DNA from 3 places in the Bacillus sp. A015 genome. Region 3 is predicted to be linked to each of the others. Evidence: riboswitches for the same ligand, from Rfam matches in the RefSeq annotation. Region 3 holds a riboswitch; each other region holds the start of a gene.
What was found. A riboswitch is a leader RNA that binds a small molecule or an ion and turns the genes downstream of it on or off. The one in region 3 is predicted to bind S-adenosylmethionine.

Region 1: linked by a shared signal. The riboswitch ahead of ACSLGF_RS18535 (methionine biosynthesis PLP-dependent protein) and the one ahead of ACSLGF_RS06145 (5-methyltetrahydropteroyltriglutamate--homocysteine S-methyltransferase) in region 3 are both predicted to bind S-adenosylmethionine.
Region 2: linked by a shared signal. The riboswitch ahead of mtnW (2,3-diketo-5-methylthiopentyl-1-phosphate enolase) and the one ahead of ACSLGF_RS06145 (5-methyltetrahydropteroyltriglutamate--homocysteine S-methyltransferase) in region 3 are both predicted to bind S-adenosylmethionine.

What each region holds. Positions count from the first base shown of each region.
Region 1 is NZ_JBSPZB010000040.1:809-8,667, reverse strand. It holds gene ACSLGF_RS18575 (hypothetical protein) at 1-40, shown strand, start outside; gene ACSLGF_RS18570 (YjcZ family sporulation protein) at 125-262, shown strand; gene ACSLGF_RS18565 (stage VI sporulation protein F) at 401-658, shown strand; gene ACSLGF_RS18560 (UvrD-helicase domain-containing protein) at 705-2,987, opposite strand; gene ACSLGF_RS18555 (hypothetical protein) at 3,114-3,371, shown strand; gene ACSLGF_RS18550 (GNAT family N-acetyltransferase) at 3,455-3,889, opposite strand; gene ACSLGF_RS18545 (YjcG family protein) at 3,896-4,408, opposite strand; gene ACSLGF_RS18540 (esterase family protein) at 4,461-5,201, opposite strand; SAM riboswitch class I at 5,422-5,543, shown strand; gene ACSLGF_RS18535 (methionine biosynthesis PLP-dependent protein) at 5,622-6,740, shown strand; gene metC (cystathionine beta-lyase) at 6,737-7,859, shown strand, end outside.
Region 2 is NZ_JBSPZB010000007.1:89,700-100,903, reverse strand. It holds gene ACSLGF_RS08515 (AAA family ATPase) at 1-1,882, shown strand, start outside; gene motA (flagellar motor stator protein MotA) at 2,265-3,059, shown strand; gene motB (flagellar motor protein MotB) at 3,052-3,816, shown strand; gene ACSLGF_RS08500 (MarR family winged helix-turn-helix transcriptional regulator) at 4,046-4,501, opposite strand; gene ACSLGF_RS08495 (ATP-binding protein) at 4,706-6,211, shown strand; gene ACSLGF_RS08490 (aspartyl-phosphate phosphatase Spo0E family protein) at 6,259-6,501, opposite strand; gene ACSLGF_RS08485 (1,2-dihydroxy-3-keto-5-methylthiopentene dioxygenase) at 6,803-7,333, opposite strand; gene ACSLGF_RS08480 (methylthioribulose 1-phosphate dehydratase) at 7,350-7,988, opposite strand; gene ACSLGF_RS08475 (2-hydroxy-3-keto-5-methylthiopentenyl-1-phosphate phosphatase) at 7,952-8,647, opposite strand; gene mtnW (2,3-diketo-5-methylthiopentyl-1-phosphate enolase) at 8,648-9,868, opposite strand; SAM riboswitch class I at 9,968-10,069, opposite strand; gene ACSLGF_RS08465 (aminotransferase class I/II-fold pyridoxal phosphate-dependent enzyme) at 10,122-11,204, opposite strand, start outside.
Region 3 is NZ_JBSPZB010000005.1:72,054-85,274, forward strand. It holds gene ACSLGF_RS06105 (beta-glucoside-specific PTS transporter subunit IIABC) at 1-1,613, shown strand, start outside; gene ACSLGF_RS06110 (glycoside hydrolase family 1 protein) at 1,585-3,003, shown strand; gene asnB (asparagine synthase (glutamine-hydrolyzing)) at 3,227-5,410, opposite strand; gene ACSLGF_RS06120 (MFS transporter) at 5,417-6,805, opposite strand; gene ACSLGF_RS06125 (GNAT family N-acetyltransferase) at 6,802-7,791, opposite strand; gene ACSLGF_RS06130 (PqqD family protein) at 7,788-8,045, opposite strand; gene ACSLGF_RS06135 (class I SAM-dependent methyltransferase) at 8,035-8,763, opposite strand; gene ACSLGF_RS06140 (JmjC domain-containing protein) at 9,636-10,628, shown strand; gene ACSLGF_RS06145 (5-methyltetrahydropteroyltriglutamate--homocysteine S-methyltransferase) at 10,779-11,900, opposite strand; SAM riboswitch class I at 11,988-12,100, opposite strand; partial or broken gene ACSLGF_RS06150 (GntT/GntP/DsdX family permease) at 12,183-12,500, opposite strand; gene ACSLGF_RS06155 (RsiV family protein) at 12,562-12,708, shown strand; gene ACSLGF_RS06160 (hypothetical protein) at 12,807-12,986, opposite strand.

The DNA.
Region 1 (7,859 bases), on a different contig from region 3:
TCATGGAGACACGGCTTACGTATTTAAACAGCAAAAATAAAATTTCCGCACTTTTTTATGTGATCGTCCAAACCATTTCTTGTTTTTTTCATATTTTGTAATGGAGTAGAGGAGGTGCTTAAATATGAGTTGTTACGGTTACGGTGGCGGTTATGGCGGCGGATACGGCGGCGGCTATGGCGGCGGCTATGGTTCAACATTCGTTCTTGTCGTCGTGTTGTTCATTCTTCTAATCATCGTTGGTGCTTCTTTCTTTAACTAAACAGTAAGAAGGTGAGGGAAGCAATGGGGGAGCCTTTTGCTTTCCTTTCTCTTTGGTCAAACAAGGCCTTAGGATAGGCACATATCTCGGCTATTTTCATATAGTAAGGTGATTACTCCACAAAGAGGAGGCAAATGAATGGATAATAAATTCTTTAAAAGTGTCGAAAATAAAACAGGTGTGAATATGAATGATGTCTTTAAGCTTGCAGGTTCATTGCAAAATGCCAATTTTAAAGATGAGGCGACTGTTCGAGGCGTCATTAAAAAAGTAGCGCAGCTTGCAAACAAACGTGTACCTAAAGAGATGGAAGACAAAATCGTTCAATCGATTACAAGTGGGAAAGAAAAGCTTGATTTCAATACAATCGCTAAAATGATGAACAACAAAAAATAAACAACAGGCTCTCCACTGAAAGGGGGGCCTGTTGTTTTTGTGTGAATCATTCACGATTTTTCTTTAGAAGAGGGTACAAAAAGCGAGAACGATGAGCGGTTTTCCCTCTTCTAAATGATGGAACAGATAGATAGAGAGATTGTTTTGCTCTTGTCATAGCAACATATAATAAGCGCCGCTCTTCTTCAATAGCTTCCTCATCACTGTTTCTCAGTTCATCAAGTGAGAAATCATGAGGCAGTGCCCCGTCGACCACACAAGTGATGTACACCGTTTGGTATTCAAGTCCTTTTGCGCGGTGAATCGTCATGAGCTGAACACCTGGTTCATCTGGTTTTTCCTTTTCAGCAGACTTCATGTGTTCGGCATGTGCGAGAAAGGCTTCAATTGTTTCAAAGCGTTTTGCAGCTGTTTTCACATCACGTACATCATCTGCCCCTTTTTCAAGCACATTCGTATCGGTCACACGTTTTTTCAAGTAATCACCAAGTCCCATCTTTTGTTCAATAAACGCCACAGCGTCAGACGGCTTTAACGTTCGTAAGGTTCGGAACAGGGGAACGATCGATTGCAGCTTTTTACGCTGAAACGGCTGAATGTCTGTTAGTTTTCCAAGGGCGTCTACCATTGAACAATCCTCCGTGATGGTCAGCGCCTTCAGGGTGTTCAGTGTCTGCTGCTTTAAAAAGAAGACCGGCAGTAGCTGTTTCATTGCAGCAACATCATCTGCATCCTGACTTAAAAAAAGAAAGGCGAGCAGCACTCGAACCATTCGTCTGCTGTAAAAGGCTTTCACGCCAGCTTCTGTCTCATACGGAATCGCCGATTGATGCAGCCGCTCATAAATGGCGCGTCCTCCCGTATTGGTTCTAAACAGCACGCAGAAATCATTCGGCTTTGCTCCGTTTTTAATTTTTTCCTGAATATCTGCCACAATCATGGTCGCTTCCTCTTCCTCGTCATATGGATAAAAGAGAGTGGGAGGGATTTTCTCCGCACGAACCGCTTTTAACGTCTTCGCGTAACGATGCTGGTTCTTTTTAATAATGGCATCTGCACTTGCGACAATTGTATGGTGAGAACGATAATTCGCATGTAAATGGACGATCTGAGCTGAAGGATAGTCCCGTTTGAATTCAAGAATGAAAGCAGGGTTGCTGCCCCTAAAGGCATAAATGGCTTGATCATCATCACCTACACAAAATAGCTGCTCTGATTCCCCGGCTAAAAGCTGAATCAACTGATATTGAACCGGATTAATATCCTGAAATTCATCAACTAAAATATATTTAAATCGTTCTTGATATCGTTTGAGCAGTTCAGGCTGTTCCGTCAGCATGTGTAAGCAGGCAATGGCCATGTCATCAAAGTCAAATTGCTGATGGTCCCGTTTCTGCTGTTCATACGATTGATAGATCGTCCAGATTTGTTTGTCCTTTTCATCTTTCAGCTCAGGAAGTTCGCCTGGTAAAAAGGCATTTTTCCAATAGCCGATCGATTGTAACACTTGATCGGTAGGATAGTCTTTCTCATCAAGTCCTTCATTCATCATTGCTTTCCGAAGGTACTGTTCCTTTTGCCAGTCGAACTTGATCAGGTGCTGGCCGTTCCATCTGTTCGGATCATCGTGAAGCAGCATTTTATAAAAAAGACTGTGGAAGGTGCCCGTCACGACTTGGTTCGCTTGTGATGGATGAAGCTGGTATTGCTTGCGCAGTCTTTCTTTCATTTCACTGCTGGCTTTTGTAGTGAAAGTGACGAGTAATATATGGTGAGCAGGAATTTGATGGTGTGAGATCAGATAAGCCGCTCTAGCCGTCAGCACCCTTGTTTTCCCGCTTCCGGCACCAGCCAGAACAAGCATTGGACCATCTTTATGTGTGACAGCTTGAAGCTGCGGCGCGCTAAAGGTGATTTGAGGAAAAAGGTCGATGGTATGTACTTGTTCATTCTCTTCTAAATGTAAGGCTTCGCTAAATTGAATCGACCTTGGTTCTTGCCAATCATACGATTCCTTTGTTTGCGAGATGACCTGTTTGCCAGCTGGAAAACGGAAGCCGCCAAGTTCTTTGTAGGAATAATTTTCCTCTGGTTCTTTCTTTTTTTTCATGTCTTCTTGTTCTTCTGCTTTTTCGCACATCTCTTGCTGAGACGTTTGCTTATGAATAAAGGCAGGCTCTTCATGTATATTTAATCTGAAAAAGACGGGTTGTCCGCAATATGGGCAGGATAAGTGCCCTTTTTTTCCCTCATCATGGAGGAATTGATAATGTTCTCTCGAATACGTATGTAATGAGATCGTTCGATCATGTCGTCGTGCGCATTTCAAAGCTAGTCCTCCAATAGTCAATCAATCTTAAAAAGAAACAAATCTAATCATATCAAATGAAGCGTGTTTCAAACAGTCATAATTAGGGAATAGTAGAATAGAAGAGAAGCAAAGGAGGCGTTCTTGATGGGATATATAGCCCCGATTCAGCCGGATCTGTATTTTCAATATATCAATCGTCCTGCTCCTCAGGATAAAGAAGACTATGCGAGAGTGACAGAGGTCACTCGCACCTTTCATGACAAGGTATACAGAGAGCTGGAGAAAAAAGAGGACTTAGTGACAGAAGCAGAAACGAAAGTACAGCAAAAAAAGCGGGAACGCTTTGTACGAGATATGTTTATGGAGGAAGGCAAGGGCATTCATATCAATGCTTATATATAAATGATTGCGCTTTCTTACCTTGACGAACGATAATAAATAATGAAAAGCCAGCGCATCCATGATGTCCTGGCTTTTCTCTTTGATCAAACAGATAGTGTTTTTGTCATTTTGACATGTGTGATACCCGCTTCTTCAAATGGTTCAGAAACGGCTTTGTAGCCTTTCTTTTCGTAGAAAGGAAGAGCTTGGACTTGTGCATGCATAACAGCTTCCTTTGCTCCCTTGGAAGTGGCCTCTGTTTCTAGCGCCTCTAGCAGTTTGTGACCAAGGCCAAAAGAGCGCGCCTCTTTTAACACACAAATCCGTTCAAGCTTTGCCTTGGGACCTTCAATCATACGCAGTCTAGCGGCTGCCTGCGGCTTATTGTCATCGTTATAAATGACAAAATGGGTGGCTTCGTCTTCTAGTTCATCAATTTCGATCTCTAAAGGGACTTCTTGTTCTTTTACGAACACTTCTTTTCGAACGTAATATGCATCTTCTCGTTGTGTTTGTGCTTTTGCGATGACTGTTTTCAAATGTCTTTATCCCTCTCCTAAAATAAATGTTTCATAAACGGTCCAAGATCCATTCTCTAATTGATATAAAAGATGGAAGCGGTCAACCGTTTCTTCATGATCAATCTTTCTCAGCTTTAATGTGCCAAGTACGTCTGAATGCTCATCATCTGATAATTTTTGAGCCACTGTTACATGCGGAACAAATGCATATTCCGGTGTGCCAGCAAGTGGGTCAGTGTACAATTTTTCATTTAGACCCATTAATTCCTCGTTCGGTTCTACTTTCATATAAATGACGTTGTTTACAGGAGCGAATGAACTGAATTTTTTAATGCGTAAGGTAATGGGAGAAGCATTTTTTGCATACTCTCGCAAGGTTGAAACGATCTCAGCTGCTTCTAGATCCGTTAATTCAAAAGGTGTTCTTAATGTTAAATGAGGCGGTATGAGTGCATAGTTCGGATCATAACGTTTCCGATAAGAGTTCGCAATATCTTGCAGTTTTTTTGATGGAAATATAACAACTCCGTATTTCATCATGTTCCCTCCTGATTAAGAAAGTATTTATTATTGTTTATTATAACAAAATTCAGTTGATTAACGAATATGGGAGCATTCTTTTTAACGAAGGGGCAATGAGCGGCTGCCAAAACGTCCATTTATGATCCCCTTCGAATGTTTCAAATAAATAATCCGCACCAGACTGTTCAAGAAGGGCCTTTAAGTCTGCGTTCGGTTTGATAAAATCAAGCACTTGGCCATCTGTTGTTTTCACAGCCGTTTCTTCCGATCCAATTTGATGGATAATGGCATAATGAGAAAGTGCTGTTGACTGTTTGACGGCTTCTAAGACCGACTCATCAACGTATGGAGACTGCAAAATCAGCCCGCCAAATAAAGAAGGATAATCAATGGCTGTCATGAGTGAAATCGTAGCGCCTAGTGAATCACCAATGAACGTACGTCCTGACCCAATTTGATACGTTGGATAGTGTTCATCAATATAAGGGACAAGTTCATTTGCCAAAAAACGTTTATACGCCTCAAACTTTGTGCCTTCTGGATGATACGTTTCTCGTCTTTCAGTGACATTTTCGTAAGGAACACCAATGATAATCGAGCGTTCCATTTCTTTATTTTGCATCAATTCTTCCGCCTGTCTGCCTATTTTACCTAAGCGGAAATAATCATGACCATCTTGTGCAATGATGACATGATATGTATAAAGGGGGGAGTAATTGACTGGCAAATAGATTAAAACGGTCATGTCCGTCCCAAGTTCTTTTGACTGTAAGGTTTCTTCTTGAATGATTCCTGTTTTCTTCACCATAATCCATTCCTCCAGCTAACCAAATTCATCACAAGTGAAACGTTTCCATTCATTGTAACATGAAAGACAGCGTTGTTCCTATATGCGAACATGCAATCAAATCGGCTGACATCCATTCTGTTATAAAATACAGAAAATTTTAATTAATCATTACAATTCCCCTTGAAAAATGAGTTTTAATACGTTACAGTATTAAGAATTAGAACAGACAGACAACACATTCTTATCGTGAGAGGTGGAGGGACTGGCCCTTTGAAACCTCAGCAACCGGTATGCATCACGTCACGTGATGTACCAAGGTGCTAAATCCAGCAAGCAGCTTTTTTGCTTGGAAGATAAGAGGAAGCGATTAAACCCCTTCTTCTTATGAAGAAGGGGTTTTTCTGTTTTGAAATCAGATTTTACTTAGGATGGTGTCAAATGACAGAACATGTGGAAACGAAATTAGCGCAAATTGGAAACCGTAGCGAAGAGGCGACTGGCACAGTCAGTCCTCCCGTTTATCTTTCAACAGCATACAGACATAGAGGCATAGGTGAATCAACAGGGTTTGATTACATTCGAACGAAAAACCCAACAAGACAGCTTGTAGAGGATGCGATTGCTTCACTCGAAGAAGGGACGGCCGGTTTTGCCTTCAGTTCGGGAATGGCAGCGATCCAAACGATCATGGCTCTATTTGAGAGCGGAGATGAACTCATTGTCTCATCAGACTTATATGGCGGAACATACCGTTTGTTTGAAAACGAATGGAAAAAATACGGCTTGCGTTTTCTTTATGATGATTTTTCAGATGAAGACTGTTTACGCTCTAAAATCACGCCAAACACAAAAGCCGTCTTTATTGAAACGCCGACAAATCCACTCATGCAGGAAGCGGATATTCAAAAAATAGCGAAGATTGCAAAAGAGCATGACGCTTTGGTCATTGTCGACAACACCTTTTACACCCCAGTCTTGCAAAAGCCGATTACGCTAGGAGCGGACATTGTCATTCATAGCGCAACCAAATATCTAGGCGGACACAACGACGTCCTTGCCGGGCTTGTGGTCACAAAAGGAGAGCAGCTATCTGAAGACATGTTCCAGCATCAAAACGCTATCGGAGCGGTCCTATCTCCATTTGACTCATGGCTTTTAATGAGAGGAATGAAAACATTGGCCCTTAGAATGCGTCAGCATGAGGAAAATGCGAAGGAGTTAGCGGATTTTTTAGAGGAGCAGCCTGAAATTCAAGATGTTCTTTACCCAGGCAAGGGAGGAATGCTGTCATTTCGTGTAGCCAAAGAGGACTGGGTCAATCCATTTTTAAAGCAGCTGAAAACGATTTGTTTTGCTGAAAGTCTTGGCGGAATCGAAAGCTTCATTACGTATCCTGCCACGCAAACGCACATGGACATTCCAGAAGAGATTCGCATAGCAAACGGCGTGTGTAACAAACTGCTCCGTTTCTCTGTTGGGATTGAGCATGTGGATGACCTGAAAGCTGATCTGAAACAGGCACTATCAAAAGTGAAAGAGGAGGTACATGCCAAATGACCACACACGATTGGACACTCGAAACAAAACTTGTTCATAATGCGTTTAAAACAGACCGTTCAACAGGTGCAGTCAGTGTGCCGATTCAGCATGCGTCCACGTTTCATCAAAGCAGCTTTGATGAATTTGGCCAATATGATTACTCCAGATCAGGAACCCCTACACGTCAAGCATTAGAGGATACCATTGCAGCGTTAGAAGGAGGAACAAGAGGGCTTGCCTTTGCGTCAGGCATGGCAGCCATTTCAACCGCTTTTCTTCTTTTATCAAAGGGAGATCACGTCCTTGTCACAAGAGATGTGTACGGCGGAACATTCCGTATGATCACGCAAGTCCTTTCGAGATTTGGCATTGAGCATACCTTCGTGGACATGACGGATTTGAATGAAGTCAAACAAGGCATTCAATCGAATACGAAGGTCATTTATATGGAAACACCGTCAAATCCTACACTGGGGATTACGGATATTGAAGGCGTCGTCCAGCTTGCAAAAGAGCATGACTGTCTGACCTTCTTAGATAATACGTTTTTAACGCCTGCTCTCCAGAGGCCGCTAGACCTTGGCGTTGATGTTGTGCTGCACAGTGCAACGAAATTTTTAAGCGGTCACAGTGATGTGCTGTCTGGTTTAGCGGTGGTCAAAGACGAAAAGCTGGGAGAGGAACTATATTCGCTGCAAAACTCTTTTGGTGCGGTCCTTGGCGTTCAGGATTGCTGGCTCGTGCTAAGAGGGTTAAAAACACTTCAGGTCAGATTAGAAAAAGCAAGCCAAACGGCAATAGAACTGGCTTCATTTCTAAAAGAACATCCTGCGGTGAAAAAAGTATACTACCCAGGCTTAGATGACCATCCAGGTGCAGAGATTCAGCGAAAGCAGGCAAGCGGAGCAGGAGCCGTTCTCTCATTTGAACTAGAGAATCAAGCGGCTGTAAAAGAATTGGTCGAGGGCGTCACATTACCTGTATTCGCCGTCAGCCTAGGCGCTGTCGAATCCATTCTGTCCTACCCGGCCAAAATGTCACATGCCGCTATGCCAAAAGAAGAAAGAGAAAAAAGAGGCATCACGGATGGATTGCTGCGATTAAGTGTCGGGGTCGAAAATGGAGAAGACCTCAAAC
Region 2 (11,204 bases), on a different contig from region 3:
CGATGAGCTTGGCCGGAACTTAACTGATGGCGCAAATGCTGGTTTGATTGATCCAGTCATTGGCCGTGATGAAGAAGTCGCAAGAGTCATTGAGATTTTAAATAGAAGAAATAAAAACAATCCTGTTCTGATTGGTGAACCAGGCGTTGGTAAAACAGCGATCGCCGAAGGACTTGCACTAAAAATTGCGAGTGGCGATGTACCAAATAAATTAAAGAACAAACAAATCTATTTATTAGATGTCTCCTCACTTGTGGCGAACACAGGGGTACGTGGTCAATTTGAGGAACGAATGAAGCAGTTAATCAAAGAATTGCAAAGTCGTAAAAATATCATCTTATTTGTAGATGAAATCCATCTTCTTGTAGGCGCAGGGTCTGCCGAAGGATCAATGGATGCTGGGAACATCTTAAAACCAGCCCTTGCACGAGGCGAGCTGCAGCTAGTAGGTGCGACCACATTAAAAGAGTATCGCCAAATTGAAAAAGACGCCGCACTTGAACGTCGCTTCCAGCCCGTCATCGTGGATGAGCCAACACAGGATGAAGCGATCGACATCTTAAAAGGCATTCAAGATAAGTATGAAGCCTATCATGGTGTCACCTATTCTGATGAAGCCATTAAAGCGTGCGTTCAATTATCTTCACGGTATATTCAAGACCGTCAATTGCCGGATAAAGCCATTGATTTAATGGACGAAGCTGGTTCAAAAGCGAACCTCTCTCTTGATGTAGCAAGTGAAGATGAACTGACAAACCGTCTTGCGCAAATCGCCGCTGAAAAACAAGCTGCTTTAAAAGAAGAACAATATGAAAAAGCAGCGAAGCTTCGAGATGAAGAAGAAGCGATTGAAGCAAGACTCCAAAACAAAACAGATCACAAAGAACATGTCGTCACAGCAGAGGATATTCAGGGCATTGTGGAACAAAAAACAGGCATCCCTGTTGGCAAACTGCAAGCAGACGAACAAACAAAAATGAAAGAAATTGACGTTCGCTTAAAAGCACGAGTGATTGGTCAAGAACATGCCGTGGAAAAAGTAGCGAAAGCCGTCAAAAGAAGCAGAGCTGGCTTAAAATCGAAACATAGACCGACTGGCTCCTTCCTTTTTGTTGGGCCAACAGGTGTGGGGAAAACCGAATTGTCTAAAACGTTAGCCGAAGAATTATTTGGCTCAAAAGATGCGATCATTCGTTTAGATATGAGTGAGTATATGGAGAAACACTCCGTGTCCAAAATCATCGGTTCTCCTCCTGGTTACGTTGGACATGATGAAGCTGGTCAGCTTACTGAAAAGGTTCGCAGAAAACCATATAGCATCATTTTGCTGGATGAAATCGAAAAAGCACATCCTGATGTCCAGCACATGTTCCTTCAAATCATGGAAGATGGCCGGTTAACAGACAGCCAAGGCAGAACCGTCAGCTTTAAAGACACGGTCATCATTATGACAAGTAACGCAGGCAGCACAGATAAAACGGTCAAAGTCGGCTTTCAGCCTGATCAGGAAGAAGCAATTGAGGAACAATCACTGATTGATTCACTCAGCGCCTATTTCAAACCAGAATTCTTGAACCGTTTTGACAGCATCATTCAATTTGACTCATTAGACAAAGACGATCTAGTGAAAATTGTTGATCTTCTGCTCAATGAACTGTCAGAGCAGTTAAAAGAGCAAAATTTAACGGTCCACGTCACAAACGAAGCGAAAGAAAAAATCGCGGAGCTTGGATATCATCCTGCATTTGGTGCGCGTCCATTACGAAGAACCATTCAAGAGCACGTCGAGGATCAAATGACGGAGATTTTGCTTGAAGAAGAACACCTTTCTGGATTTACAGTCGATGTTGAACATGACGAAATCGTTGTGAAAAAAGGATAAGTACATCCTAAGAAGGAGGAGCAGCTCCATCATGTGCTGGTGGCTAAGTTCCAACTGAACGCTGACGCTCCCCCGCCTCTTTTCCTTTATGATAAAAGAAAAAGAGGTGGAGCACATGGATCACATGATAAATTGGAACTACGATCTGATCAAAATCATATATGAAGAAAAATTAAAAGAGCTGCTTATACATGAAACAGCACAAAATGAAAAAAGAAACTCCCTACATCTATAAGGGAGTTTCTTTTTTACGGCAAATAGAAAGCGCTTTCGTCAAAATTTCTTCACAGAAACTGTCTTAATTTTATATTCTGACTAAAACCCTTCTAGAACACACCGATATTAACTATAGAAAAAGATAGTTAAAGGATTTGGTGAGATAATGGACAAAACATCGTTAATTGGTATTATTTTAGCATTTATTGCACTGAGTGTCGGTATGGTTTTGAAAGGTGTGAGTCTAACCGCTCTTATCAACCCGGCGGCTATATTGATCATCATTGTTGGGACGATTGCAGCTGTTGTCATCGCATTCCCATCTAGTGAAATTAAGAAAACACCAAAATTGTTCGGCAAAATTTTCAAAGACAGCAAGCTTCCAACGATTCAAGAAATGATCCCTCTATTTTCAAACTGGGCACAAATTGCTCGTCGTGAAGGTCTTTTGGCATTAGAAGCAAGTCTTGAGGAAGTCGATGATGATTTTCTAAAAAACGGATTAAGCATGGCGGTTGACGGCCAAAGTGCTGAATTTATTCGAGATGTCTTAACAGAAGAAGTCGACGCCATGTCTGAAAGACATCAGTCAGGCGCATTAATCTTTACACAAGCTGGTACATACGCTCCGACGTTAGGTGTACTTGGCGCCGTTGTCGGACTCATTGCCGCACTTGCAAACATGGGAGATATTGAAAAGCTTGGACATGCGATCAGTGCTGCCTTCGTTGCCACACTGCTCGGGATTTTTACCGGTTATGTGTTATGGCATCCATTTGCCAACAAGCTGAAGCGTAAATCAAAGGAAGAAGTAAAGCTTCGTCTGATTATGATCGAAGGTATTCTTTCTGTTCTTGAAGGTCAATCTCCAAAAGTCATTGAACAAAAACTTCTCATGTACTTACCAGCAAAAGAACGTGCAAATCTTGTCATTGAAGAAGGAGAAAAACAAAATGGCTAGGAAACGTAAAAAACATGATCATGAAGACCATGTAGATGAATCTTGGCTTATCCCTTATGCCGATCTTCTGACGCTTCTGCTCGCCCTCTTCATTGTGCTTTTTGCATCTAGTTCGATTGATGCGGCAAAGTATGAACAGATGGCCAAGTCTTTTAATGTCGTCTTTACTGGCGGTACTGGTGTCATGGATCAAACTAGCATGCAAAGCACGGAAGAAACTGAAAACAGCAACCAAATCAAGAAATCAGCCGAAGAAGATGAAGAAGCCAAAGCAAAGGCCCGAGACCAAGCAGTTCTCACAAAGGTCAAAAAGCAAGTGGATTCATTCATTACCAATAAGAAACTCGGTTCCAAGCTTGAAACAAAGCTTACAGACGAAGGTTTGCTCATCACGATTGAAGACAGTATCTTCTTTGATTCTGGCCGGGCAGTTATTCGCCCTCAGGATGTCCCGTTAGCAAGAGAAATTTCAAAACTGCTCGTTATTAACCCTGCTCGTGACATTGTCATAAGCGGACATACAGATAATGTACCGATCAGAAATTCAGAATTTGAATCCAACTGGTATTTAAGCGCCATTCGTGCTGTTAACTTTTTAAATATTCTGCTTGAGAACAGCAATCTAGACCAAGAAAACTTTAGTACAAAAGGATACGGTGAATTTAAACCGATAGCCTCAAATGATACAGCAGAAGGCAGAAGTAAAAACCGACGTGTAGAAGTACTCATTTTACCGATTGAGAAAAAAGCGAAATAAAAAAGGAAGCCCACGGCTTCCTTTACAGATTGTTGACAAAGGGCTAAAATGAACTTTATTTTAGCCCTTTGTCTTCTTTTCAGCGTGATAGAAAACCTTTGCAGTCTAGAAAGGACGAGTACTGGAGCGGAGCGAATTTGACATTCGTGAGCACCGGCACGCAGGACTGACACCGAATGCGAGGGTTTGTCTACACGCTGAAAAGGAAGCCCGCGGCTTCCTTTTTTATTTATTCTTTATGATCATATAAATGCTTTGCACGCAGCCCCACATGTTTGAGCATATCAATGCAGGCATCCTTCTCTTCTTCACTCAGCACACTGATCATCTCATGAATTTCTTTCGCATGATCTGGGAAGATGTCATCAAGCAAAGCTCGTCCTTGCTCCGTAATATGCGCAAATGTCACCCTGCGGTCTTCTGCACAAGCCTTACGACTGAGGAGTTCTTTTTTCTCCAATTTATCGACCACATACGTGATGCTTCCGCTTGCGAGTAAAATCTTATCACCGATTTGCTGAAGCGGCTGATCACCTTTATGATACAGCAATTCTAGTACAGCAAATTCAGTCGGATTCAGACCGTGCTTGACAATATGTTTGTTCATGTGATGATTGATTGAGCGATAAGCACGTGATAATACAATAAATAATTTCAAAGATTTCTCAACATTATGATTTTCCATTTTTTATCATCCTTTATGAAATGCAACCCACTAATGTGACATTAATAAACAATAAGTAAAATGTCAACATGTTGACCCATCTTTAGCATGAAAATGAGACCAGAACGAATCACCTAATTTTTTAAAAATCATACAAGTCATCGTAATAAAGATAGGTTCAATGCTATAATAAGTTTATCAGGTAATACGTTGGAGCGATGAATGATGAGTATACTGAAAGGGTTTTGGAAGAAGATCAGGCTGTACCTTATTTTGGTGATGATTCCAACCCTAATCATTAGTTATTTTATCTACGAAAAAGAAACTGAAAAAATCGATTTAAAAAACAAACAAACTGCTACACTTATGTTAAATATTCACAAAAACCAAATGAATTATTTAATTAGTGAAACAGAAGCGAGATTAACTTCCCTTGCCATGGGATTTGACCAGCCGCTTGAGGCGAAAAAAGTACAAAACATCCTAGAGAAAATCTATAAACAAGAACCTCGTTTTTCAGGCCTGTATCTTTTAGACAAAAAAGGAAATGTAACAGCAAGTACCACACCGTTAAAGGAAAAAATCAACCTTTCATTCAGAGATTATTTTAAGCGCATTCAAGTGACCAAGCAGACCGTGATCACAGATAACTATGTGAGTAGAATTACAAAACAGCGGATTCTCTCCATTTGTGTCCCTGTTTTGGATGAAAACGAAGAAGTCACCAATGTTTTAGTCGCCGCCATTCAAATTGACTATTTAAGAAATATTATGAATGTATTGAACCCAGATCTTCATTTTAAGATGCTGAATCAAAATGGACATGTTGTGTTTACAAGTGGTCCGCAGCCAGCATCAGATAATGGCAGCGCCGTGTCTACATATTTAGATGAAAACAGCTGGAAGCTAGAGGTTTTTCCGCAGCGTGCTTCAACTAGTGAAGTGCTGTCTGTTATGCTGGTTCCTCTATCCAGTGCTTTTATTTTATTAAATATTTTATTCACACTTGTCCAATATATCATTTTAAGGCGTCAAACCCAGCAGGAGCGTCATCAAAATGAGGCGCAAAAGATTGAATTAATTGGAACACTCGCGGCAAGTACAGCACACGAAATTCGCAACCCATTAACAGGGATTAGCGGGTTTATACAGCTTTTGCAAAAGAAGTATCATTCAGAAGAAGATCAGCTCTATTTTTCTGTCATAGAGGAAGAAATTAAACGGATTAACCAAATAGTCAGTGAGTTTCTTGTGTTAGGAAAACCAACTGCAGAAAAATGGCAGAATAATTCTGTAAAAGAAATTGTGAGTGAGATCATGCCGATCGTTTTCTCTGAGGCGAACCTGTATAATGTCGAGGTTGATTTGCAAATCAATACGATTCAAGATGTTGGTGTGTATTGCACGAAGGATCACATTAAACAAGTCGTATTAAACGTAGCGAAAAACTCTTTAGAAGCGATGCCAAATGGCGGTCATTTGAAGATTGTGATTGAGGTTGAAAAAGAACATGTCATCATTAAAGTGAAGGATACGGGTGAAGGCATACCAGAAGAGATGCTAAAGCATATTTTCCTCCCCTTTATTACGTCGAAGGAAAAAGGCACAGGTCTTGGGCTTGTCGTGTGTAAACGAATCATTTCGATGTATGGCGGGACAATTGATATTCATAGCGAAGTGAATAAAGGAACAACCGTTATGATCATGCTTCCTTCCGCTCACTCAGCATAGCTGAAGAGTTCAGCCGGTTTTGCTTATGCAAGACCGGTTTTTTCATGTCAGTAAGAGGGCCGGTTCACAGATAGGAGACTCATTTGGGACACAAGATCATGAAGGGATGCAACAGATTGTTTTTCATGAAAAAGAAGATGCTGATACTCATTCATCAGGTTGTCCAGTTCTTGACTATATTTAATTGTCGTCTCACCTGTGTACCCTTCCACTTGAGCTGCTTCTACCATTTGTTTTCTCTTTTCATCAATGGACATCAGCAATTGTTCTTTCCTTACATAAATATTCATGATCTCAGCTCCCGCAATGAATTCGTCTGTCTATTTTCTAAATGATCCGACACCAAAATTATACTTTATTTGTAAATTAAATTAAATATGCTTATTTTATTTAATTTTTTACAGCCTAAAGACCTCTTAGCCAATCATATCTGGGGGTAAACTTCAAATTTGGACAGGACTGACACATTGATTAAACAGAATTTTATCCTATGCAGAAGATCAAAATCAACCATTTTCTTTCTCATTTTATGTCTATTTTCCTAAAAAAAAGCTGATCTTCCGCCTCATGCGGAAGGATCAGCTCCTTTCATTAAACCGTTTCTTCTTCGTAAATTGGCACCCAGCCCTCAGTTGTGACAAATATGCGAACTGCGACCACTTGGCGATCCTCTTGCAGTGTAAAGTAGTGACGGATATTCGGAGGCACAGAAATTAAATCTCCTGGATTCAGTCTCACATCAAAAAAGACGCCATCCTTGCCTTGAATGGCAAAGATTCCGTGCCCACTCACAATAAACCGTACTTCGTCATCTGTATGATGGTGCTCACGCTTAAAGTTTTGGAGCAGCTCATCAAGATTTGGTGTCGCATCAGATAATGAAATCACGTCCTGCGCTTTGTACCCTCTTCGTTCAGATATATTCTGTATTTCCTTTTGGAAAACGGTCAAAATTTCTTCTTTTTCCTCATCTGTTAAATCATACTTTTCTGATAACCGGTTTGGTAGCTTTTCAATATCCCAATGTTCATAAATGACCCCTTGTTTTTCTAAATATGCCGCTACCTCTTGTTCGTTTTCAAGTAATGTGTTCTCTTCATTATGAATAAAAATCGTCGCCATGTGTTTTTCCTCCTTTTTATCTAACAAGCTGCTTTTGATAAAGCGCTAATTTTAAATGATAGCTAAATAAAAATTCATACGCCTCTAACACTCGTTTTGCTTCAAATGCTGTTTTTCCCCAGACAGTGATGCCATGATTGCGAATGAGCACAGCACCTGATTCCGTCTCTTCTGCAAGGTGCGCTGCAAATTGTTCTGCAAGATGCGGAATATGGGCTGGGTTTTCAATAATAGGAAGAATGGCTTCTGCATCCTCTTCCCAATAACCAAGGGCTTTCATGATTTCGTTGCCTTTAAAACGAACCTCTCCTTTATCCCCATACAGCTCTGAAATGACATTATTATCGATTGTGTGGACATGGAGACAGCAGCCTGCTTTCGTCCGCTCATACACATATGTGTGAAGCAGTGTTTCGGCCGATGGTCTGAGCGGTTGATTTGGATCATCAGGCTGGCCTGCTGCATCCACTAAAACAAAATCTTCGTCCGTTTCTTTTCGTTTATCTTTGCCGCTTGCCGTCACCAAAAATGTGATTGGATCATCCGACACCTTAATAGATAAATTGCCGCTTGTTCCGTAAAACCAGTCTCTTTGTGCCAATTCACGTTTGACGTCTGCTAGCTCCTGCCATCGTTTACTCTTTGCGTCAGCCATTCCTTCACTTCCTTTATTTGAACAAATTGCGCTTTTAGATCGATAAATGTTTCATACTCCTTATATACGAGCCCGAGCTCTTTACACTCATTCAGCAAATAGTCACGCGCAAACGTGAGATCCGCATGTTTTGCTGCCTCAATATCGGTCACTGAATCTCCGATCATGATAATGAAGTCATTTTCATGAGTCAGCTCTCGAATGATCGAGGGCTTGCAGCAGCCACAGCCATTTTGACATTCTGAATCGCAGTCATGCGGCCATTCAATCTGAATATGATCTTCTTTAAATGACGCATGATTGCAATAAATATCGGCTGGATCTACAATGCCTTCGAGTATGGGATAGACAAAAAAGTCCATACCGCCGCTTAACACATAGAAAGGAATGTCTGCTTTTTTTACATCATCAACAAATTGTTCGAATCCATCTCGAATCTCTGTATCTTCTAAAATAAACGACTGAATGGCTTCCTTCTGATCACTCGTTAGTAATTGAAACATCTGTCCGACGCCTTTTTGAATCGTGATCTCTTTTGACAGGACACCATCCTTCAGCTTCGTCCATTCACTTGGTGCAAACTGCTTCATGATGCGAATAATATTATCATTTTTCGTAATCGTTCCATCAAAATCACAACATACAATTGGTTTTTTCATTTATTCTGCTACCCTTCCCCAAAGATCAAGTGCTGCTTTTAAGTCTTGGCAAGATGATGCCTTTTCTTGGATGGACTCTTCATTTATCACCGCATCAATGATGGATCGAAATGCTTTCCCTCCGCCGATGGCTCCCCGCGGATGTCCGTGAATTCCTCCACCTGCGTTAATCACATGATCGAATCCAAAATCTTTGATCAATACTGGAACCATACCAGGGTGAATGCCTGCTGATGGGACAGGGAACGTTTTTTGAACCGTATCCTCTTTCACGCAAGCTTCATAGATACCAAGGGCATCTTTTTTCGGAAGTGCGACCGATCCATAAGGAGATGGAAAAAGGCTCAAATCAGCGCCAGCATATCGATTTAATGTACCTAAAAGAAGAGAATGTGAGAATCCATATTCAGGAGATGATGTAAACGCGCCGCTCACTGCTGGATGTGCCATAATAGGCAATTGAATGTCTGGGTCCTCAGCTAAGCTTTGCATGACATCAAGTCCATAGGCAAAGACGTTGAATAGGAGCGCATCTGCCTCGAGTTCAGCGGCCTTCCTTGCTCGATCTTTAAGATCAAAGGTTCTGCCAGTTAAATTGACGGCATACAGCGTTCGGTGCCCTGTCTCTTCATATGTTTCTTTTAATATCTTTTTTCCTTCTTTGATTCGTTCTTCAAAAGGGGCTAATGGACTTTCAAATAAAATTTCATCATCTTTGATGAAGTCAACACCGCCTAATGCCTGTAAACGGAGCTGCTCTTTTAAATCCGTCATATCACGGCCGATCACGCCTTTAAAAATACTCATCAAAAGCGGCCGATCAAACACATTTAACTTCTTTCGTATCCCCTCTATTCCAAATACCGGTCCAGGCAGCTTTCTTTTAAACCTTTTCGAAAATTCTATATCGACAAGCTTTACTTTCCCATCTAGTGAAAGCTTTCCAAATATCGTCGTTAAAACGGCTGGTAAGTCAGCTGAAAAGTTAGCCTCAGGATAAGCAATTGTTACCTCTGATTGATACAGGCCATTTTCGGCTGATGCAACCTTTTCTGTCACTTTCTCTACTCGGCCTTTATGTTTTTTCAGCTGCTCCTTTTTGAGCTGCGGCAAATCCGTCCATGATCCAACTGTTAAACCAAGCGCGATCTGCTCCGCTTTTCGGTCAATTTGTTCATCCTCTCGATGTGTTAATACGTATGTTGCCAGTAATTCACTCACTAGGAATCCCCTTTCGATTGCGTCCTCTATATGTTCAATAAAAAAACCTCTTTAAGTGCTTGGGCAGCGCCTTAAAGAGGTTTCGTCTCATTCATCCGAATCTTATCTCTCAGCGCCTGCTGCAAGAATTAGCACCGTGCTTCATGGAAGTCGGTTGCCGGGCTTCATTGGGCTAGTCCCTCTGCCTACTCTTGATAAGAATATTCGATTTTCTTCAATATTGCCTGAATTATCGCACCATTTTTTTGCGTTGTCAATGGCTTTTTTCAAATAGCTGCAAGGCAGCGATGCGCTCTGCGGCTTCTTTTAACCGCTTCTCACTTGTTAAAAGACCAACTCGGACGTAGCCTTCACCGTGAGCACCAAAGCCATTTCCCGGTGCAACGACAACATGTGCTTTCTCTAATAATACATCAGAAAAAGTTTCAGATGTATATCCTTCAGGCACCTTTAACCAGGCAAAAAATGATCCCTTTGGTGCGCTTACGTCCCACCCAATCTCTTTGCATGCAGCAATCCAAGTGTTCCGCCTTTTTTCGTACCGATCATTTTGCACCTGTACGCACGTTTGATCGCTTAGAAGTGCTTCTGCCGCTGCATCTTGAGTCGCTTTAAACAGTGACACAAACAGATGATCCTGATAAAGCTCAATGGCTTCAATGACAGAGGCATTCCCTGCTGCAAAACCAACTCTCCAGCCGGCCATATTATATGTTTTGGACAATGTGTAAATTTCAATACCCGTCTCTTTTGCTCCATCTATTTGCAGGAAGCTGACCGGCTTTTCTCCATCGAATCCAATGCCGCCATATGCAAAATCATGGACAACACACAATTTGTGATCTTTCGCAAACGTAACGGTTTCTTCAAAAAATGCACGACTTGCAGTGGCACCAGTCGGATTGTTTGGATAATTTAAGTACATCAATTTTGCCTTTTTCTTATCAGCCTCAGGCAATAGATGGTAGTCAGGTAAAAAATCATTTTGTTCAAGAAGAGGCATGGTGACCATATGAGCTCCAGCAAGCACAGCGCCTGACCAGTAATCAGGATAACCCGGATCTGGGACAAGCAGCGTATCACCTGGATTCAGTAAGCATTGCGGCAGCTCAACTAGTCCCGCTTTCCCCCCAAATAATATGGCGATTTCTGTCTTCGGATCAAGCGTGACACCATATTCTCTTTCATAAAAGGCTGCGGCGGCCTTTTTTAGTTTTGCTGTTCCGCGAAAAGAGGAGTATTGATGATTTTCGGGCTTTGCTACCGCTTCCTGCATGGCTTTTACAATATGCGGAGGAGTTGGCTGATCAGGATTTCCCTGGCCTAAATTTATGAT
Region 3 (13,221 bases):
TGTTATCAAAGCTTTTCGATTTTATCTCTGGTGTCTTCACGCCGATTCTTCCAGCCATTGCTGGAGCCGGTATGATCAAAGGAATAGTAGCATTAATGCTTACGTTCCAGTGGATATCGGATAAGAGCAGCACGTATGCGATTTTAACAGCCATCGGCGACGGAGCCTTTTACTTCTTACCGATTCTGCTGGCTGTAAGCGTAGCTAAAAAAATTGGAACGAATCAGTATATCGCAGCAACCATTGCAGCAGCATCATTGCACCCTCAGCTAACTGCTTTACTTGGTGCAGGAAATACAGATTTTCTCGGCTTACCAGTGGTTGCTGTTGTGTACTCTTCATCGGTCATTCCAATTCTACTCACGATCTGGCTCGGCTCATATGTTGAAAGATTTGCAGAGAAATATAGTCCGAAATCATTAAAAATTATCCTAGTGCCAACTTTTACAATTCTCGTCGTTGTACCAATTATGCTTATTGCTGTAGGACCACTTGGTGCGATTATCGGGAGTGGTCTTTCAGGCGGAATTGATTTATTGTTTAAACATGCAGGTATTTTAGCTGGCATCTTAATCGGTGGTTTGATGTCACCACTGATCATTACCGGAATGCACTATGCGACCTTACCAATTATGATCAACAACATTACATTAAACGGTTTCGATTACATTCTGCCAATGATGTTTGTAGCTAATATGGCACAAGCAGGCGCAGCATTCGGTGTCTTCTTAAGATCAAGAAACAAAATATTCAAATCATTGGCAATGTCAACAAGTATCACAGCATTAATGGGAATTACTGAACCTGCTATGTATGGTGTGAACATGCGTTTGAAAAAGCCTTTCATTGCTGCTTTAATTGGTGCAGCAGTAGGCGGTATGTTCATGTCGATCTTTAAAGTAAAAGCATATGTCATTTCTGGATCAGCAGGTCTTCCAGGTATCCCGTCATTTATTGGACAAACATTTGTCTACTCAATCATTGGCTTAATTATCGCTTTTGCCGTGGCAACGATCATGACACTTGTACTAGGATTCAAAGATGTACCAGTGAAAGATGATACAAAAGCAGACAAACCAGAAGAAAAGAAAGAGACGGCAGCGCTTCAAAATGGAGTGGTACAAAGCCCGCTTGAAGGTCAACTAAAGCCGCTAAATCAAGTGAATGATGCAACATTCTCTAATGAAATTATGGGGAAAGGTGCAGCTATTGTTCCAACTGTTGGACGTGTTGTAGCACCGTTCAACGGCAAGGTTGAAACCATTTTCCAAACAAAACATGCGATTGGATTAAGGAGTGATCAAGGCACAGAGCTTCTTATCCATGTTGGAATTGATACGGTGCAGCTTGGCGGAAAGCATTTCACAAGTCATGTGCAGTCAGGTGATCTTGTTCAAGCAGGAGATGTGCTCGTTGAATTTGATATCGAGGGCATTCAGCAAGAAGGCTATGATGTCACCACACCGATTATCGTTACCAACACAAACGATTTTGCTCGTGTTGATGCGAAAACAGATGGAACGATTATGGAGAAAGAAACATTGCTCACAGTCAGTGTCAAAGAAAATGAGGAGGTCATTCAACATGAACAAGTTAGAAAAAACATTTCCTAAAGGTTTCTTATGGGGCGGCGCTGTTGCTGCCAACCAAATTGAAGGTGCGTATAACAAAGGTGGAAAAGGCTTATCTACAGCTGACGTATCACCACATGGCATTATGCACCCATTCGATGAATCAATGAAAGACCTTAACTTATATCATGATGCAATCGACTTCTACCATCGCTATAAAGAAGATATTGCACTCTTTGCAGAAATGGGGTTCAAGTGCTTCAGACTATCCATTTCTTGGCCGCGTATTTTCCCAAATGGCGACGATGCGGAACCGAATGAAGCAGGCCTCGCTTTTTATGAAAAAGTATTTGATGAACTGCATAAGCACGGAATTGAGCCAGTTGTCACCATCTCTCACTATGAAATGCCGCTCGCACTTGTGAAAAATTACGGCGGATGGAGAAACCGTAAGCTTGTCGATCTTTATGAAACATACGCTAAAACTTTGTTCACTCGCTATAAAGACAAGGTGAAATATTGGATGACCTTTAATGAAATCAACGTCGTGTTGCATGCGCCTTTCACTGGTGGCGGACTTGTATTTGAAGAGGGAGAAGACGAGAAAAGCATTCAATATCAAGCAGCGCATCACCAATTTGTTGCAAGTGCTTTAGCTGTCAAAGCAGGACACGAAATCATTCCAGATGCGAAAATTGGCTGTATGATTGCAGCTATGACCACATATCCGTACAGCTCAAGACCAGAAGATATGTTTGCTGCGATTGATCAAGACCGTAAAACATTGTTCTTCTCAGATGTACAGGCAAGAGGCTATTACCCAGGTTACATGAAACGTTACTTCCTTGAAAATGACATCAACATTGAGTTCCAAGATGGGGACGAAGACATTTTAAGAAACCATACTGTTGACTATATCGGGTTCAGTTACTATATGAGCTTTGTAGCAAGTACAGATCCTGCCATCCTTGATCAGGCTGAAGGTGGGAATCTATTTGCAGGCGTGAAAAACCCATACCTGGAAGCAAGTGATTGGGGCTGGCAAATTGATCCGAAAGGACTTCGTACGACGCTTAATCAGCTGTATGACCGCTACCAAAAACCATTGTTTATCGTAGAAAATGGATTGGGCGCTGTTGATCAAGTAGAAGAAGATGGATCAATTCAAGACGATTACCGAATTGATTACCTCAGAAGCCACTTGCTAGAGGCAAGAGAAGCGATCGCAGACGGAGTAGACCTGATCGGTTATACAAGCTGGGGCCCAATTGACCTTGTCAGCGCATCAACGGCTGAAATGAAAAAACGCTACGGCTTCATTTATGTAGACCGTGATAATGAAGGAAACGGTACATTAGATAGAAAGAAAAAGAAAAGCTTTGATTGGTATAAACAAGTGATTGCTACGAATGGTGAGCATTTGGATTACTAAACAGAGAAAATATTGTTTCGTTTCTTTAAGAACATATGGTGTCTTGAAACGGTGAAAATAATACGAAAACAATTTGAATCAGGCATTATCATTCTTTGGGTCTTCTTTAGGGGCATGATGGTGATAATGCCTTTTTTTATTAAAAAGACAAAATTGAATAAAAAATAAACCACACTTTAAATTGTTGCGTGGTTCAAATAAATCATATACTCTTCGAATATATTTATTTAAGCTTTTGAAGAGGAGTTTTGATCTTCAATTCGATAATACCTAGTAATATTGATTCTTCAAGTATTTCTTTTATATCTTCAAATTTTAGATTATTTTGAGATAAAATATCCTCTATGGATTTGATACCATTGATTTGACTTAAAAAGGTAAACCATTCATAATCATCGCGTGAATCAACAAGGTATTCAATGTTATTATTAATAGTGATATATAATAAGTTATCCTCTTGCAGAGGCATTAAAACATCTATGTTTTCTTTTAGTATTGGAACGTGTAATGTATTAATCGTTAGAGCATCGTCTTGGCTTAAGTGTAACTTGTGTATATTTCTTTTTGGTGGAATGCTAATTTTATTTGTGCTCTTAACTTTTACAGATAAATCACTCGACATTTGTTCTAACATTCCCATATTGATTAACCGTGTTAAGAACTCAATGTTTTCTAAGTCATGATGATTTTCAATGGTTTTTGCAAATTGATAGATGGAATCTATATTAACAAAACTATTTTTATTAAAAGCATAATCAATTATTTCATAATTATTCTTCTTTAGGATATTCAAAATTAAATGTCTAGTAGACTTAACCCCTTTCCCATAAAAAAATGGAACTTTAGGTCTCTTCACTAATGTTTCGGGAATGTCTGTATATTTTAGAAGACCTTCTCTAAGTATGTTTTTATCAAAAAAAAGATCAGCATACTTGTTTTCTTCAACACCAAGTGTTAGTTCAATGAGATTGTGGTCTAAGAAAGGAACCCTATTCTCTATATGGTTACCAGCAGCAATTCTGTCTTCCATCCAGCAGTTATACATCTGAATATCTCTATATTTGGAATAAACATAGTTTAAGTAAGGATTGTTTTTGGTCTTAAAAAAGTTATTTTTTAATAAATTTCCTTGAAATAAATTATCCCATGTATTAATCGGGTCGTTCAGTAAATTCATTTCTTTGTTTTTATCCAAAATCTTTAACGATTGCATGAAAGTGGCCCAGGCTGGATCTCTTTCAGAAAAAAGTTGGCTATATCCACCATTAAATTCATCACTACCTTGACCAGTTAATATAACTTTTATATTTGGATTGGAGTGTTTTGCAAATTTATGAAGATGATATTTATAGAGCTGCTCGGCACTACAATAAGGACTCTCACATAACCATAAAAGAGATTTCCAATCATCGATACTATAGTCCATAGTATACTCATTAAAATCAGCAAAGTGTTCATTAAAATGATAATGCTGTGCGGCTTTTAAAGCATACTCTGCATCCCCGTTAACAATGGTACTTCTACTTACAACAGAAAAGCTGTTGATCTCTGTATGTTTTGCTACAAAATGACCTATTGACACAGAATCAATACCACCACTTAAAAATAAACCTATATCTACATCACTCATTAAACATTTTGTTGAAGAAGAGTCTAAAAGATTTATATATTTCTCTATGATTTTATTTTTCGATAGGTGATGTATAGGAATTTTGGTTATGTTCCAGTATTCTTTTGTATTCACTGTTTTATTTCTGAGGTTTACTTCGATGTAATGTCCACCTGGTATATTTTCAATCCCCGAAAAAAAGCTCCCCACGGGCGTTATGTTATTAGAAACATGCCCAGCTAACCAAGAATCACTTAAAGCTTCCATCCAATCAAATGTGCGTGGACAATTAGGATATTGCAATAAAGCTTTAATTTCTGATGCAAAGATAATACGTTCTCCCGTAAAGTTATAGAACAAAGGTTTAATACCAAACCTATCTTTTATAAGATAAAGCTTCTGTTGAACTTTATCTAGAATAGTGATTGCAAACATTCCATTTAAAAAATTCAAGAAATTTATTCCATAATCTTCATATAAGTATAATGCAATTTCACAGTCTGACCGGCTACGGAAAGCTCGTTTTCTTTTTAGTTTGCTTTTTAGATCATGATGATTGTATATCTCACCATTAACCATGACAATAATAGATTCGTCATGATTAGCGAAGGGCTGATGACCATGAGTAATATCATTTATGGCAAGTCTACAAAATCCGAATGCTTCTCTTCCGTTTATATGATAAAAATCTCCATCTGGGCCTCTGTAATTGATTTCTTCCAACATGTTTTTCATAGAAAGAACTTCATGTGAAGTAACATCATAATGAAATTTAACCAATCCAACTATTCCGCACATTAATGATCATTCCTTATTATTAAGTTGAATTTCTCCATTATTATCTACTATTTTTCGTCTATTTATTTTCGCTTCTATAATTACAATAAGCATTGAGCAGAGAAAGAAAACAGTAGATGTGACACCAATCATCTGATATCCAGATACTGATATTTCTGTATTCGTTGTTGATTGTATGATTGGAGCAAACAAGACACCAGCTACGCTTGCCGTGGTAAATTGAACCATCTGAAATAATCCCATATAGGTTCCTGTTTCAGTTTTTGGTGAAGAAGTTAAGGCTACTTTATTTTGAGCCGGCAGAACCATTACAGCACCAATACCACCTATAATGAACACCAAGACAAAATATACATAATGAAAAGAGTTTTCACCGGGGAGAATGCATCCAATACTATATATTGATAATAAAGTTAGACCAAATATCATCGTTTTATTTAATGACTTATCCACGCGTCTTCCACCCCATGCACCTAGTGAAATCATCACGATAGGGCTTGCAAGTAATACCATGCCTACTATACTGGCTTCATACCCTTGAGACATCCTAAAATAAATCGGGGTAAACGTAGCAATAGCATTTATGGATAAAAAAATAAAAAAACCTCTGAGCGCATTGATCAAAAATGGCCTATTACTCCATAAATCTTGGGGTATGATTTTTGTTTGGACTTTATTGAAAAATTCAACATACAAAAATGAAGCAAAACCTGCAAAACCAAATAAAATCCAAACGTCACTTTCACTAATAAATATTCCTTGAATGGATATAAAGGTTATAAGTAAGCTTAAAGTTCCTACTATAGGTAAATTTCCAAAAATAAATTTAGTTGATTTTTCAATATTAGGAACTAGCATTAACCCTAGAGCAAGTGCTATCAATCCAATTAGCCCTAGTAACAAAAATATCATTTGCCATTTCATACTCTGTATAATCAAACCGCCTAATGATGGACCTAACAGCGCTGATGCGGCCATCACTGAACCTTGTAATCCAAATGCCCAACCAATTCTATCTTCACTAAATATGCTTCTAATAAGCACAGCTTGCACTGGAACAATCATAGCATCAGCTAACCCTTGAAGAGATTGCCCTACCAAGAACATTCCCCAGTTAGATGAAAAAGCACTAAGCAAGCAAGAAATAGTGAATAAGCTTAACCCTATTAAAAACATTTTTTTAACATTTGTCATTTTAGCCATGATGCCAAAAAAGGGCATGAAAACCCCGAAGAAAGACCAAAAAACGATGTTTCTCCACTGCATGACTTCATAATCAATATTATAAAATTGAACTAGCTCAGGATAGGCTATAAATAACATGGTAGTACTCATCGAACTAGCAAATACTCCGAGTGAAATCGCAATAACAATCAATCTGCTTTTTATAGTCATTGTATCAACCTTTTTTCAAATTCTAATTCATCTTTGACATGTATTCCGTAATTTCCTATAGAGGGGATTGTAGGTTTAACCATTCTTGCTTTATCAATTGCACCAATATAGATGTTTTTGAAAGAATATCCCTTTCTTTGATAAAACCTAATTGCATTTAAGTTATCATTACTAGTGATTAAATTAATAGAGTGTATATTTTGTGTTTTTAGATTTTGTTCTAACTCAAAAAGTAATCTACTTCCAACACCATGGTACTTTTCTAGAGCCTCCAAAGTCAGGATTTCTGCTTCTTCTTTGAATATTTTGTAAACTAATATTCCTACTATATAATCTCCACGTTTAGCCAACAAAATGTTTTCATTTAAAACATTATAAGTTGTCCCTTTAGACACCATAGTCGTTCCACCCCAATGTTCATTGAAAAAACATGTTAACCACGAAAAGTCTTTTGAACTTGGCTGAGTTACTGTCAATTCTTTTGAAAGCGAACATTTTTTTGACAGCTGGATATGGGCTATTTCTTTGTCATTCACTTGATCCTCAGAAAAATGGATTGAGATGCCTAGTTTTTCGGCGTTTATTTGAGCAAGTTTTTGTGCATAGTTCGAAAAATCTTCAGGGTCAATACCAAAATAAAAAAAACTCCCAGGTGGATTCTTTTTGTACCACAGTTTGCTACTGATGACATATTCGTTTTGTTTTGTTTCAGTTATGCTGATATCATCATATAATAGTGCTCTTCCTTCAATAAACTCTAAGACAAATTCATCTAATTTGTTTTGAGTAAATAAACGGTTTTTTTCTTGAAAATATCCTATTTCACTTAATTTACTGTGAATCCAATTAATTAAATCATCCTCGTTTAGTTCATTATCTCTCGCTAGTGCCATTAGCATTGCAATGTAATTAACGATTGTTTTGCTTCTCTTAGTTGAAATGTTTTTATAGATGTTTTCTAGAATATCGTCATTAAGTTTATTCATTTTACATATACAACTTCCTTTTCAATTAATTGTTTACTCAATGCTTGCAGGTCTTCGATACAAGTTTGAACATCTGTATCATATTCTTCAGCAATTTCCGTTACTATTGAAATAAACTCTCTTTGCCCGTCAATTCGTTCATAAAAATCAGCAGCGACTTGATTTAGGGACATGCCTGGTTCGATAATGATACCTTTTAAGTACCTTCTTGTAACATTATCAGGATTCTTTATGAGAATTGTATTATTTTCCATTGGAATTCCCTCCATTCTTTTTTTCTATAACAAGGTACCAAGATTGTGGCTTTGGCTCGTTTGTATCCATACTTGTTGGAATATCTCCAATTTCATCAATAACTTCCATAAACTCTTCAACAGAGAACTCTAAAGGATGGAATGAATAATTTGAAATACCTGACCGTGTAAGCATTTCACCTACATGTTTTTCAGTATAGCTTTCTAAGAAGGCTTCCTCCAAAATACTTATATACTTTGAGTCTATTTGTTTTTTTAGGCTATTCAAGGAGAGTAAAGATATAGGGTGAGTATCAATAATGATGATTTTACCTCCCGGTTTTAGCACTCTATAGCACTCTTTTAATCCCTTTACTGGCTCTACCCAATGATGTAGACATGAATAAGAAACTAGTGCATCAATCGACTCATTTGCATACGTTAATGAATGAACATCTTGTATTTCAAAAATCACATTTTTTTTATTAAGACATGTATTTATTTGATTTTGGGCTAGTTCTAACATTGTTTTATTAATGTCAGTAGCATAGATAGTGGCATTTGAATTGTTACATAAATAATGTGTTAAATAACCGGGACCAGTTCCCATATCAACAATGGTCTCTTCAGAACCTGAAAGGGTATGATTTAAAATTTTATTACCTATCAACGGGTATATGTATAGTTGATTTTCTTTGACAAAATCATTATATAAATAACATTCATCATGAGTCAGCAAAGAATGTACACTCCTTTCATAAAGTGTTAGGGTATGAAAAAACAGTTATTAATGTCCACCAGCAACAACTACATTACGAATCTCAACGAGACGAGGAGTTTTATAAACTTTTTTCATGTGATTCACCTCCTTTATTGTCCTTTTCTAAAAGGGTTTTATTGGATTAATGTCCACCAGCAACAACTACATTACGAATCTCAACAAGACGAGGAGTTTTATAAACTTTTTTCATGTGATTCACCTCCTTTATTGTCCTTTTCTAAAAGGGTTTTATAAATTAATGTCCACCAGCAACAACTACATTACGAATCTCAACAAGACGAGGAGTTTTATAAACTTTCTTCATGTAATATCCCTCTTATATATGTCTTAAATTTCAATTTCATACCCTAACGAAAGTCATGATAGCACATTTTTTATATTTTTTTCAATATTTAGACAATGATTTTTTTGACAAATTTTTATGTCTATAAAGTGAAAAGTGATGAGTAAATCGCTGCTACAAATAGAATTAGAGTTTGTGAAAAAGAAATAGGAGAAAATTCAAAAGATGGCTAGAATCATGGGTTATTTTAATCTGGAGAGACGTTTATGGTTTTAGAGAGTTGTATAACCACTGAATTTGTATTCTAAATGGAATAGGATAATCTTTTATGTTTGTGATGATTATGCGTACTAACGAATAATACCTTTAATCTCCATTTGTCCATAGGTCTTTTAAAAGTAATTCTGTCGATCCTTGTATACATATTATTTTTTATTGATATCTCTTGATAATCTATTCTTTTTATCTGAATATTAAGATTATTAGTTGAAATTGGATTTGCTTTTTGTATAATTGTATTTGGAAATATAAGCATAGGAGGTAAATGATGAAAATAACAAATGGAAATATATTAGACGACGTTTTAAACGAGATGAATTCTGATGAGTTTTTAAATGAATATTGGCCAAATTATTTTTTACATAACAAAGGAAGTTTAGAACGATTTTTTTCAGTTCCTGGAATCGAAAGTATATCCAGCTTGGAGAATATTCTAAAGATATATAAAAATCCAGTAATGGTTGTTGGGGATGCAATAATTGAGGAGACAGGGGGGATCCTTAACAAGTTTTTAGTTCCACCTGAAGAGGCAATGAGTTGGTATGAAAAAGGAGCTGCCTTAGAATTTGATTTCACAGATATATTTATACCAGAGCTTCGTGAATCTATTAACAAACTAAAGTCACTGTTAGGTTTGCCTGAGGGAACAATGGCAAAAGCAGTATTGTACGCTGCTAAAGAATCAGCTGGATTTTCAGCACATTTTGATGCGTATTGCAATTTCATTTTTCAACTTAAAGGGAAAAAGAAATGGAAGTTGGCTGAAAATTTTAATACAATAAATCCACTTCAACATTATGAATTAATCGAGGCTCCTCATTTGCCAGATCCATTAAAGTCGTATTGGAATGGTGAATTTCCTGATGAAAATTTATCTAATGGAAGGGAATTGCTTTTAGATACGGGCTCATTTTTATTTCTTCCAAGAGGTTGTTGGCATTCAACTAGTTCTTCTGAAGAAACCATTGCATTAAACTTTACCTTCGGTCAGCCAGCTTGGCTAGATCTAATTTTAATAGAATTAAGGAATCGACTGATTCAAAAAGACGAATGGAGAGAGCTGGTGAATATTGATCTTTTGGATGAAAATGAACGAAAAAAGATAGAAGAAAAATTAAAATCAATGATAAATAATTTGCCAAACGATTTCAGGGGAATTTCAGTAGGGGATATTCTGGCAAGAAAGAAAGATGACTTAGATGTATATCAATCTACACAACTTGTTGTAAGACAACTTATGAGTATAAAAGATGGTTTTTAAGAAGATAACTTATGTTCATTATCTTCTTAACTCAACTATAGAAGTATTACGATTAAACTTAGTATAATGTTGATTGAGATGACAAAAAATAAAGAACCGCCAAAAAGCGGTTCTTTATTTTGACGGTAAGCTTTTTCTGTAGGTTTCCGCCTATTTCCACACTTGATCAGCAATCTCAATCACATGACGCAGCTTTTCCCATTGCTGCTCTTCTGTTAACAGGTTGCCCTCCTCTGTTGAGGCGAAGCCGCATTGTGGACTCAAACAAATTTGGTTAATGTCCACATATTGAGCCGCTTCCTCAATTCGTTTTTTAATCTGTTCAACTGGCTCAAGCTCTCCGTATTTTGAAGTGACAAGGCCTAGTACGATTTGAAGGTTTGAATTCTTCACATATCGAAGGGGTTCAAATCCGCCGGAACGATCATCGTCGAACTCTAAAAAGAGACCATCAAGATCTAATCCGGCAAAAATCGTTTCTGCGGCTGCTTCGTAACCACCTTCAGCTGCCCATGTTGATTTAAAGTTACCACGGCAAATGTGCATCGTGATGACTAAATCCTTTGGACGATCGGCAACGGCTTCATTGATTGTTTTTGCAAACGACTCACGAAGTTCATCTTCCTCGCGGCCAAAGGCTTTGATTTGTTCATGGCCTTTTTCAGAAAAGAACACTGCCCATGCCGTATCATCTAGCTGCAAGTAGCGGCAGCCTGCATCATAAAAAGCACGGATGGCTTTCTTATACGCCTGTGCCACATCATGGTGGAATTCCTCTAAGCTGTCATACACCCCTTCTTCAAGCTTTCCACGGAAAAAGAGCATATTCGGACTTGGAATCGTCATTTTAGCCGTATGATCACCAGCGATGCTGTGAAGGAAGCGGTAATCCTCTAGCATTGGGTGATCTGTAAAATCGATCTTGTCTGTTACCTTGATACCTCTAGCTTTTGTCGTTGTGTTGTGGAATTGAATGCCCTGATCTGCTTCAAATCCTTCGACCCCATCAAGTCCTTCAAGAAAGTCAAAATGCCACCATGCACGTCTGAACTCTCCATCTGTGACAACCTCTAATCCAATCTCCTTTTGCTTCTCCACAATACGTGTGATTTCTGCATTTTCAATTTGTCGGAGCTGCTCTGCTGTCAGTGTACCGTCTGCTTTTTGCTTGCGTGCTTCTTTGATGCGCTCTGAACGGAGTAAACTTCCTACTTGATCTGCGCGAAATGGCGGCTTTGTTGTTCTCTTTCCAATGGTTTGTACTTGTGTCATACTGAATCCCTTCTTTCTACAGGTTGAAAATCAAATAAAAAAGCTCTTCCTTGGATAAGGAAGAGCATCATATACTGTGAGATCTCTGCCTTATCTTCAAACAAGCGTATGCTTGCTTAAGGAATTAGCACCATTCTGTTCCTAGGAACAGCGGTTGCCGGGTTTCACAGGGCCAGTCCCTCCACCACTCTTAATAAGGTTACCTTTTGATTCAATTTTCTTAATAAACACAATTATTCAATCTTTTCGAGAAAAAGTCAATGGTTTTTACAATTTATTTTCCTACATAAACAAATCAGCGACGAGGACACCAGCTAGTCCGACAAGTGAAAGAACAGTGACCATCAATGTCCATGTTTTAAAGGTTTGGGCCATTGACAGGTTAAAGTATTCTTTATAAATCCAGAAACCTGCATCATTCACGTGAGAGAACGTAATACTTCCGGCACCTGTTGCGATCACCATTAATTCCGGGCTGACACCCGTTAATCCAATAAGTGGTGCAGAAATGCCAGCCGCTGTGAGACCTGCGACAGTTGCTGATCCTAAAGACACACGAAGGACAGCAGCAATCAGCCAGGTGAGGAGCAGGGGAGAAAGCAAAAGTAAGAGATTATATCTATAACTATACAAAGAAGCATAAAAGTAATTCTATGCGAACATGAAGAGAAGTGATATTCAAATCAACTACAACACGCAGTATTACTTCACGAAAAAGGGGATTGCTGTTGTCTTTGATCCATATGAAATCGCACCATACTATCAAGGAATTCCTATGATTCAAGTACCTGCAAAGGTGTATAAATAAAAAGAGAAACGGCCACTGGATGTGGTCGTTTATTAATGTGTCTAAAACATGTTCTGACACAAACAAAAAGAACCCCTGATGAGGCTCTTTCTTTGAATTTATACTTGTTTAGGTGCGTTGTTTAGTGGATGGCGGCGTTTGCTGTTGTAGTGGCGGCGCATACGAAAGATTTCAAACTCCGAAAGCTCTGCGCTTTTTCGTTTTTGGGTGCGGTTATCTTTTTTGAAAGAGAAAAGTAAATAGCAGCAAAGTGAAGCGATAATCAATAAAATCATCATATGACATTCCTCCAATTCATCCTATTCTTTCAGTGTAGACAGGGTGAGTGATGTTTATAACTGAAAATAATAAGCAGCAGAATCGGTTTAGTTCTTAAGGTTTAGATGATCCGCTGATTTAGGTCTAAAATACTGGTTGTTTTTAACTATTATATTTCCAATTATTTCACTCGTCAAGAAGAATTTTTTCTGGGGTTGTCTATATTAGTACGATTAAATGTCATAAAAGTTTCAG